Regions from separate parts of the Alteromonas sp. ABH4_453 genome, predicted to be linked through region 1. Evidence: predicted binding sites of a transcription regulator. Region 1 holds the regulator's gene; each other region holds the start of a gene.
The links. The regulator LexA, encoded in region 1, represses DNA repair genes until DNA is damaged. The targets are predictions, from matches to a motif close to TACTGTATNNNNATACAGTA.

Region 1 (3,336 bases):
GCTGTCGGAGACATGAACAACGACGGTGTCGATGAAATCATTGGTGCCGACCGTTGGGAGAATATTTCAGTCTACTCTGCGGTGTCGAAAAGTAATTTGGCGACAGCTGAGCATAACGATATCTGCGATTTGAGCTATAGCAAAGATGACCAGACCAATGAAGGAATGCTTGTAATTTCTGAGTGCCAGTGGGGAGAGGTGAAAGCTTTCGCGCTTGAAGGTGGTCAAATTTCGGAACAGTGGAGTGTTATTCACAATACGTATAGCGGTATGTCGCTTTTAATCGGCGACCTGAATAACGATAGCCGAAACGAAATAATCTGGACTGGCGACAGCGAAATTCAGGTTGCACAGCAAGATGCTGAGGGCGACTACGTATTATCAGATATACGAGCGGAAGCACACTCTTCTAATTACTTTGCTGCCGGCTGGGCCCCTTTTGGTGATAATGATGAAAGAGCTGTCTTTGTTAGTGAGACAACTAACTACTACACATCAATTCAGGTGCTGTCAGTTAACACGGAGAATGAGATTACCCTTAGCGACGAACTTGGCGACGATGTTTTTGACTATAGCAGACCCGTTGTTACTGACTATAACAATGATGGCGTGGGTGAATTATTCACAGGAGCTTTGAATAGCAATACATCATTCAACGTAGTTAAGTTGTCAGATAACTCAATTCAGTGGTCGCTGAGCCAAAATCAAAACAGCCAAGTCTCACTCATCGAAGCTGTAGACGTGAATGACGATAATTTTGTTGATGCGGTCATTGTTGAAAACAATCGACTCAAAGCATTCGATATTGAGAACCAAGTGCTCATTGACTCTGTCATCAATGAGTTTTCAATAGATGCTGTCGCTGAGCTCACCAATAATGGCGAACACTTTTTTGCTGTTAGTGGCTATGAATCATTAAAGCTCTATACAATGCAAGATGGCGAGTTTGTCGGACTGAATGAACTAGATGTTTCTTGTAGTCAATTGATAAGAATTAATGCTGATGGCGACGACGCCTCTGAGTTTGCATGCTTAGATAGAAACTACAATAGAATAAATATTTATGACGTAACAAATGACGCCTTAGTACTTAAAGACGCCATAACGCCTACATTCGATCTTCAAAATATAGCCGTCATTCCAACGACATCGTCTAATCAATCAATACTTGGCATTTACCAAGCTGAAGAATATGACTCATCGTATGGATATTATGACAACGTTGCTTACCGAGTCACTGAAATAGATAGCAATGGACATGTCATTTGGCTTAGCCCTTCCATTGGCATTAATCATGTCGATGGTATGCGTACCCGAAAGAACAATGCCGGCAAAGTAGAGCTTCAAATAGGTAATCCGAACATGGCCCTTCTTGTGAAATAAGGGTAATACACTTGTCGCTGTCTATTGCTTATAGCAAAAGACGCGGCAAGTGCTTGTTATTTAGTTTTAGGTGTATATACTTACAGGAACTGTATGAACAGACAGGTCTTTTATGCGCCCACTCACAGCTCGACAAACCGAAGTTTTAGAACTTATCAAAACCACCATGCAAGAAACGGGGATGCCGCCTACGCGTGCGGAAATCGCTCGTCAACTTGGTTTTCGTTCTGCCAACGCAGCAGAAGAACATTTGAAAGCCTTGGCGCGTAAAGGCGTGATAGAAATTCTGCCGGGTACCTCTCGGGGTATTAAACTCAATATTCCTCTCGAAAATGACGTACCTGAAGAAGAAGGCCTACCTCTCATTGGTCGTGTGGCGGCGGGTGAGCCAATTTTGGCGCAAGAGCACGTAGAATCACACTACAAGGTAGACCCTGCACTGTTTCAACCTCAAGCAGACTTTTTACTGCGTGTTAACGGCATGAGTATGAAAGACATCGGTATTCTAGATGGCGATCTTCTTGCTGTGCATCGCACCACCGATGTTCACAATGGCCAGGTCGTTGTGGCACGTGTAGACGAAGATGTTACGGTAAAGCGTTTAGAGAAACGTGGTCGTGAAGTATTACTTCATGCCGAAAACGAAGAATTCGCACCTATTCGAGTAGACCTAGCCAACGAACCTTTTGCTATTGAGGGGATTGCAGTAGGCGTTATAAGAAACGCGGACTGGATGTAAGGTTTTAACACCTTCAACGAAAAGCGGCGCACTAGCCGCTTTTTTTATGCCTTTTATTGCTTTATTTCTACCAGTTTTCTGGAGTTAGGGTGACTAAGCCCGCCTTTAAAAAACGAACCCAACCATGACTATCAGAAAGTGTATTACGCGTATTTTGCCTGTGAATGAACTACTGAATATGCATTCATTATTCTAAAGTTTGTTTGAAAATAAATATTAACAACCTATTAGTTGTTGATTTTATGATCAAATGATTGCTCGTAGAACCTTTGTGTTGTTCAAAATGTACGTTTGATTTTATTCTCGCTTAATACATGCTCATTTCTTTTTCCATCCAATATGTAACGTAAGGCTGCCACGGGAATGGTTAAAAATTGAACGCTTCGTTAAATTTTTAACAGAAAAGACTAGACGGCACGACATTATTGCGCAATTCTTAGACAGAGGTTAACAAAATAATAACAATGGCTCTGAATTTGTTTTACAAGTTGAGGTGATGGGTCAATCGTTCGCAAACCATTTGGTAGGGCATCGCGCAAAATAATCAGCGTTCTTGGTCTTGCTATTACGGAGGTGCTGAGTGAAACAACTAACGACCGTTTTCGCAAAATGGTGTTCAACAATACCGTTTTTGCTTTTTTCTCCTTTGCTTCTTGCCCAAGAAGTCAGTGAAGAGGCTTCTTCACTTAATTTAAGACGCGGTGCCACCGACATCAGTGGCCAGGTTTACGACCTCCACATGCTGATGTTTTTTATATGCGTTGGCATTGCTGTTGTAGTGTTTGGGGTTATGTTTGCCTCGATGTATCTGCACAGAAAGTCGCGTGGCGCGAAGCCAGCAAATTTTCATGAGAACGTGAAAGTTGAAATTGCTTGGACCGTTATCCCCTTTCTTATTCTTATTTTTATGGCTGTGCCTGCAGCGAATACATTGATTGCGATGGAAGACACATCTGAGCCAGACATGACTGTGCTAGTAACAGGCTCACAGTGGAAGTGGCACTACAAGTATATGGACAGCGACGTAGAGTTTTATTCTCTGCTTGCTACTCAACGCGAGCAAATAGAGAACAAGTTTCAAAAAACAGATAACTACCTGTTGGAAGTTGACCGCCCATTGGTTATCCCTACTGGAAAAAAAGTACGCTTTCTTATTACTTCAGATGACGTTATTCACTCTTGGTGGGTTCCTGACTTTGCTGTGAAAAAAGATG
Region 2 (3,336 bases), on a different contig from region 1:
TAGACCTGTGCTCACCGGCTTCTTAAGTTCGTCGTATTGAATCTGAATATCCACTTTTGCGTGGGGCATATTCATTTGGCGAATTTGCACTTCAATATCTTCGCTTAGCTTACCAGCAGCACGTTGCCTGCTCTCAGAAAGCCCTTTGGTCGCGGTTAAATACGTTGCTCGTGCTTCTTCTACTTCGCCTTCAAGCGTACCTAACAGTGTTTCCTGTTCCGATAAAGCATTGAATTCGGCGGCTAGCTCTTGGTGATGCTGATAAAGTCCTTCTGGCATCACAGTATGTTTACGGGCAAGTTCCATCGCCTTCGCATAGCGCGCCTCAACTTGCTGTAAGCGAAGTGGGTCAATCTCTAAGTGATCGCAGTAGCTACGTAGTTCTCCTGCCGCTTCTTCTACTTGAATTGCTGCATCATTAAGCATTGTAATGATTGGCGTTAAACTAGCGTCGTGCGCCTCTAATTCGCCTAAACGTTCAATACTGCTTTGTATAACTGACAGTGCGTTGCCTTCATCGCTTTCATATAAGTTGTATACGCTGGTCTGTGCTTGCTCTAAAAGGCTTTGCCCGTTACTAAGGCGTTTGTGCTCTATTTCTAACTCCTCAAATTCACCCTCTTCAATGGCGAATTCATCAAGTTCTTGAACCTGATAAGTTAACAGCTGAATTCTGTCTTCGCGCTGCTGGGCTTGTTCTTGAAGCGCCTTTAACGTGCGTTGCTTATCACGCCAAAGAGAGTAGGTTTCTCTAACTTGCACTAATATGTCGTTGTGCTTAGCGTAACCATCAACTAATTCTCTTTGATGGTCTTCTTTCAGCAGCTGTAGGTGAGTATTTTGACCGTGAATGGCCAACAAAAACTGGCCTAAACCTTTTAACTGCTGAAGTGAGGCGGGAATACCGTTGATAAAAGCTTTTGAACGACCTTCTTTAGAAATAACTCTGCGAATAAAGCAGCTATTCTCATCTTCATCTGAGGTGAGCTCATGTTCATCGAGGAAGGCTTTAGCTAATACATTGCCGTTTAAAGAAAAGTGAGCAATGATTTCCGCTTTTGCACTACCTTTTCGCACCGCATTTGCGTCGGCACGCTCGCCTAAGCACAAGCTTAAAGCATCAATAGCAATTGATTTACCTGCACCGGTTTCACCGGTTATAGCAGTTAAGCCGTTTTCCAGTTGAACTGATAATTGTTTTACAACAGCAAAATTAGAAATAGAAAGATGCGCTAACATAACCACACTCGAATAAGTTGAACATGATGATATATACAGTAACTGATAATATATACAGTATTTTTGCTGTGTAAAGTTAAGTCGAGAAAAAATTACGCTAAAATGAAAGAGAATGCTAATAAAGATATTTAAATCAATATCATAAGAGATTCGACTTATGTGGGGTTATGAGTAACCTGCAGAAACGAAACTAATGAGAATGCATGCTTCAAAGAAATTTATACAGTACTAATCTACGTGAAATTTGATAGCTAAAAGCCTGTCTATAAGATGGTGAGTAGTCCAATACGTTGACTGCACTAAAGCTTTTAATAAACCAAGCAGCAAAAAGGAGAGCCTAAGCTCTCCTTTTGAATTCCAACTTTGATTGAATTATAAAGAGCCAAGTGACTATCTAAAATTCAACGATTAAAGCTTATTGCTGTAGCTCACCGCTGCCAGACTCAATGTGTGCGCGTACAAACCACTGAAACTGTTCTAAATCCGCAAGTTGGCCGGTAATCATGTCTTCCGATACTGGGTCAATCTCACCTAAAATTTCTAGTGCTTTTCTATGGTCACCGTTTACACCATCATACACTGCATCCAGCGCTTTAAGGTGGTCAAGTACTAAGCCTTTACCTAATTCATAATCTTTCCAGCTTCGACCTTCAACAATGGCTTTCGGTGTACCTTTAGGTACGCCACCTAACGTGGCAATTCGCTCTGCAATTGTGTCGGTCATGTCGCGTACCGCATCTACCTGCGGATCCAACATCTCATGCACACCGATAAAATTTGGTCCTACTACATTCCAATGAATGTGCTTCAACGTTAATTGTAAATCTAATAGTGCAACCAATCGCTGATCCAATACCTTGATTGTTTTGGCAGCAGCATCGTTATCCATTCCAGGGGCTGTAAATTTGATATTGGTGTTACTCATGATATCTCCTATTGAATGCAAATAAGTCAGCGGGATGCGAAACATCATTTAGGCCAAATAACAAAGACCTTGTGCTGACGACTTGTTGTAATAGGTGCAACAGGTATGCCGAAAACTTATATTTCTATAAGTCTTGGTTTTCGTTAAGGAAATTAGAGAAGATTAAAAAATCTTTATTTTTCAAGCCTGTAGCGATCAAGAAAATGCTACAGGCTTATGTAATAAATGCACATGGGATTAACTAAATGGAACTGGCGCTTTAGTAAAGCTTACTACCCCAACCTAACTTTTTACGAAGTACATTGAAGTAGCTGTAGCCTTTAGGGTGAACAAGATGAAGTTTGTCTACGCTTTTGTTTATTCGAATTTCATCGCCAGGTAGCACCGGCAGAACAATATGGCTATCGCAACTCACTTGTAGCGAGTCACTATTAACCTTTGATACTTTCATCGATACCTGACTGTCAGCATCAACAACGATTGGACGGCTACTTAGTGTGTGTGGAAACATGGGGACTAAAGTTAGCGCATCTAGCTTAGGCATAATAATTGGGCCGCCTGCTGATAAAGAATAAGCCGTTGAACCTGTTGGTGTGGCTACTATTAATCCGTCGCTGCGCTGACTGAATACAAATTGCTCATCGATGTAAATTTCAAATTCCATCATATGGGCAACTTTTCCGTGGTGAAGCACCACTTCGTTTACAGCAGAGTTGTTACTTTTAAGCTTTTCATGTCGATAAACTTCTACTTCAAGTAAGAAGCGCTCTTCAACCACGCACTCACCGTTAAAGATAAGGTCAAGTTGTTGAACAATATCATCGGGGTGGATATCAGTTAAAAAGCCGAGGTTTCCGCGGTTTACACCGACAACGTGAATGTCAAAGCGAGCAAGCACACGTGCTGCACCAAGCATGCTGCCGTCACCGCCTACCACAACGGCAAGGTCAGCCTCTTTGCCAATAGTGACAAGATTACAGCTTTTGAAGTTTTCGGTTTCAAGCTCTTCAGCAATACTTTCCTCAACCAATAATTTACAGCCTTTTGCCAATAAATATTCGGCAAGAATGTTCAGGCTGTCGTGGGTTGCAGCGTGCTGAGGTTTTCCAATTAAAGCAACGGTTTGATAGGGCATGGAATGCTAATGTCCTTTCATTTCCAATGGTTGGACA
Region 3 (3,336 bases), on a different contig from region 1:
AAAAGCATAAGTTCGATATTGTCATCTGTGACTTACATTTGGGTGCAGAGAATAAGAATGGCTATGAACTTATTGAAGAACTGCGTACTCGCAGGCTTATAAGCCCCACATCTGTTTTCATTCTTATCAGCGCTGATAGCGCGCGGCCTGTGGTATTAGGCAGTATAGAGCGGCGCCCCGATGACTTTCTGATAAAACCCTTCTCACAAGTACAACTAAAATCTCGCATTATTCGAGCTTGGCAGAAAAGACAATTCCTTCAGCATGCATTCAATTTAATTGAGCAAGGTGAGATTAATAGCGCGATAGACCAGATTGAAACGCTTTTAGAAAACCCGCGTCATTACAAAGGGCACTGCGAGCAGCTTTTAGTGGAACTCTATTGGCGAATATCACAGCCTGAGAAAGCACTTGATGTTCTGCGTGATTATATAGATGGAAAACCAGTTTTATGGGCGCAAGTTGCCATTGGAAAGTCTTATGTTCTTCTTAATGAATATGAAAAAGCGATATCGGTTGCCAAGAAAATATTGAAGCGCAACAGGTTCAATGCAGACGCTCATGATATGCTTGCACAGGCGCATCAGGCTTTGGAAGCTGGTGAAAAGGCATTAGAAGCGATAAAAGAGGCCATAAAGCTGTCTCCCTTTTCATTACCTCGACATTTTAAAGCCTGCGAAATTGGTCGTCAGAATGACGATTTGATATTAGCCGCTACGTCAAGCCAGGCTATTTGGGACTTGTCTAAACGCACTGTCAATAAGAAAAGCTTACACTGGTGCGGCATTATTCGAAGTTTACTCGATGTTGCTGAGTTTGCAGAAGATAAAAAGCAGCGCAACAAATATCAACAAGAAGCCTTGCTCACTCTCCAGCGAGGTAAGTTTGATGAACATTTACAAAAAATAGACAGAGAGTTCGATGTTGATATTTTTGGCAATATTGTAAATGCCAGAATAAGTGCGATAGACGGTAAATTAATCGACGCTAAACGTCATTTAAATACATCTCAAACACTACTAGACGATAAATATACCGAGGTTCCCACTGCTTTTATTCCCGATAGCATTAATGTTATGTACAAGCTGGGAGAATATGACGACGCGCTGCAGCTAGACTCTCTACTGTCATCCAGAGGTAACGAACTCGATCAAAATAGCGTGAGCATGCTAGAGGCACAGGCTAAAAACGCGCAGAAAAATCTAGCTAGTTACCAACAGTTTAACCGCGAGGGTATTCAACACTACCAACAGCAAGACTACGAACGAGCAAAAGCTTCGTTTGCCCTTGCTCAGGGTTTCGCCCCCGTTAATACAGGCGTTGCACTAAATCTGCTTCAATGCCTTCTTCAGATAGCCATACAAGAAGATAAGGCGGAAATTAAATTAATAAACGAATGTAAGCGTTTATTTAAGCTTATTGATGACATGACACTCAAAGCGCCGTACAAAGAAAAGTACGAAAACATTAGAGATGAACTTTCTAAGTATATTGGCTTTTGATAGCCAAGAGGCATATTAGTTTTTATAAAGCAAACCCACCTTTTCTATCGCTAGCAACTTGTTGCCTATGCCCATTACTCTTTGTCGCAAGCCGCTTAGACTAACATTAAATCTTACTTCTTTATTACCATGCTTAATTGCACTGTATATATATACATGCTATAACGCAATACCACACAGCCTGTGCCAGAAAATGCTCGTATCAATTATTTGGAGTCAAATACTAGGCTGTTTACTGTGATTGGCTAAAGGAAGTATACATCTGCGATGCATGACAGACTGATACAAAAACTTGAAATTTTATCCGATGCGGCTAAATACGACGCGTCTTGCGCGAGCGGTTCCGCCGGTAAACGACAAGCAGGGAAAACCGAGAAGACAGGTATAGGATCACTTACGGGAGGCTCGGGTATATGCCATAGCTTTACGCCTGATGGAAGGTGTGTTTCGCTGCTTAAGATACTTATGACAAACTACTGTATTTATGATTGTCATTATTGCATCAACAGGGTTTCAAGCAATGTGCAACGAGCACGTTTTACGGTTAAAGAAACGGTAGAATTAACCCTTAACTTTTATAAACGCAATTATATTGAGGGGTTATTTTTAAGCTCGGGGATCGTGGGTTCACCCGATATCACTATGGAAAGCATGGTACGAATTGCGAAATCGCTGCGCCTTGACCACGGATTTAAAGGATATATTCATCTTAAAACTATCCCGAATGCGTCGCCAGAATTGCAAGTAGAAGCAGGCCTTTACGCTGACAGGCTGAGTATTAATGTAGAAATGCCCACCCAGTCTTCGCTAAACAAGTACGCACCAGAGAAAGACCTTAACGATATTCACGGTTCGATGAATACGTTAAAAGAAAAAATCGCAGAACATAAAGTAGACAAGACATATTCTGGAAAACGCCTTCCCCGTTTCGCACCGGGGGGACAGTCTACGCAAATGATTATAGGTGCCGATGGGTCAAACGATAAAACCATTTTAGGTACAAGCGTAAAGCTCTATGGTGACCAAAAACTTCGTCGTGTGTATTACTCGGCATTTTCCCCTATTCCTGATGCTTCGGAAGTTTTACCGTTAAAACCGGCGCCATTGATACGAGAACACCGTTTATATCAAGCGGATTGGCTTTTGCGATTTTACGGCTTTGGCTTAGATGAAATCTTGCAAGATGACATGTTAGATATGGACTACGACCCTAAGCTTGCATGGGCACTTCGCAATCGTCACATGTTTCCGATAGATTTAAATAAAGCTGATAAGCAAATGCTACTGCGCGTTCCCGGCCTTGGCGCGCGAACGGTACATAAGATTCTATCTATAAGGCGTAATACCAAGCTCAATTGGATCGACCTTACAAAAATGCGTCTGCCCCTTAAAAAGTTGAAGCCTTTTATCAGCGTGGGAGATTACTTCCCTGATATCCATTTACTCGACAGTAATAATTTCGAGCTTCAGTTTAAACAGCCTAAACAGTTTGAGTTGTTTAGCGCTTAATCATGTTGTAAACGCAAATAAGTTCAGACACAGACTAATAAGTCGCTTTATATGAAGACCATTACCATTAATTCAGTACCTGGCTTTGATGAATGGCGCGAAGCCTCGCGTCGATGCATCGCTGAGCGTATTCGCCCTGAACATCTTATCTGGCAGAACCCGCATTCAGTACAAAACGATCTGTTTGGTAGCGGTGCTGAGCCATGCGAAAGCAAAATGCCGCGAATAATACCGCAGAGTAAACTTAGTATTCCTAAACCTACATTGATGCTTTTAAAGTACGCCCTATGCCATAACGATGAAAATCGATTTGCCTTGTGTTACC

Region 2: recN (DNA repair protein RecN) is a predicted target of LexA. The motif match lies at 1,280-1,299, and genes of this name have one in related genera.
Region 3: ACXAGV_RS16265 (putative DNA modification/repair radical SAM protein) is a predicted target of LexA. The motif match lies at 1,643-1,662, and genes of this name have one in related genera.

The regions. Positions count from the first base shown of each region.
Region 1 covers NZ_JBSWXP010000002.1:116,624-119,959, forward strand. The annotation lists gene ACXAGV_RS03925 (hypothetical protein) at 1-1,383, shown strand, start outside; gene lexA (transcriptional repressor LexA) at 1,496-2,122, shown strand; gene coxB (cytochrome c oxidase subunit II) at 2,703-3,336, shown strand, end outside.
Region 2 covers NZ_JBSWXP010000003.1:33,887-37,222, forward strand. The annotation lists gene recN (DNA repair protein RecN) at 1-1,239, opposite strand, end outside; gene dps (DNA starvation/stationary phase protection protein Dps) at 1,655-2,164, opposite strand; gene nadK (NAD(+) kinase) at 2,424-3,299, opposite strand.
Region 3 covers NZ_JBSWXP010000008.1:120,704-124,039, forward strand. The annotation lists gene ACXAGV_RS16260 (response regulator) at 1-1,502, shown strand, start outside; gene ACXAGV_RS16265 (putative DNA modification/repair radical SAM protein) at 1,770-3,011, shown strand; gene ACXAGV_RS16270 (TIGR03915 family putative DNA repair protein) at 3,063-3,336, shown strand, end outside.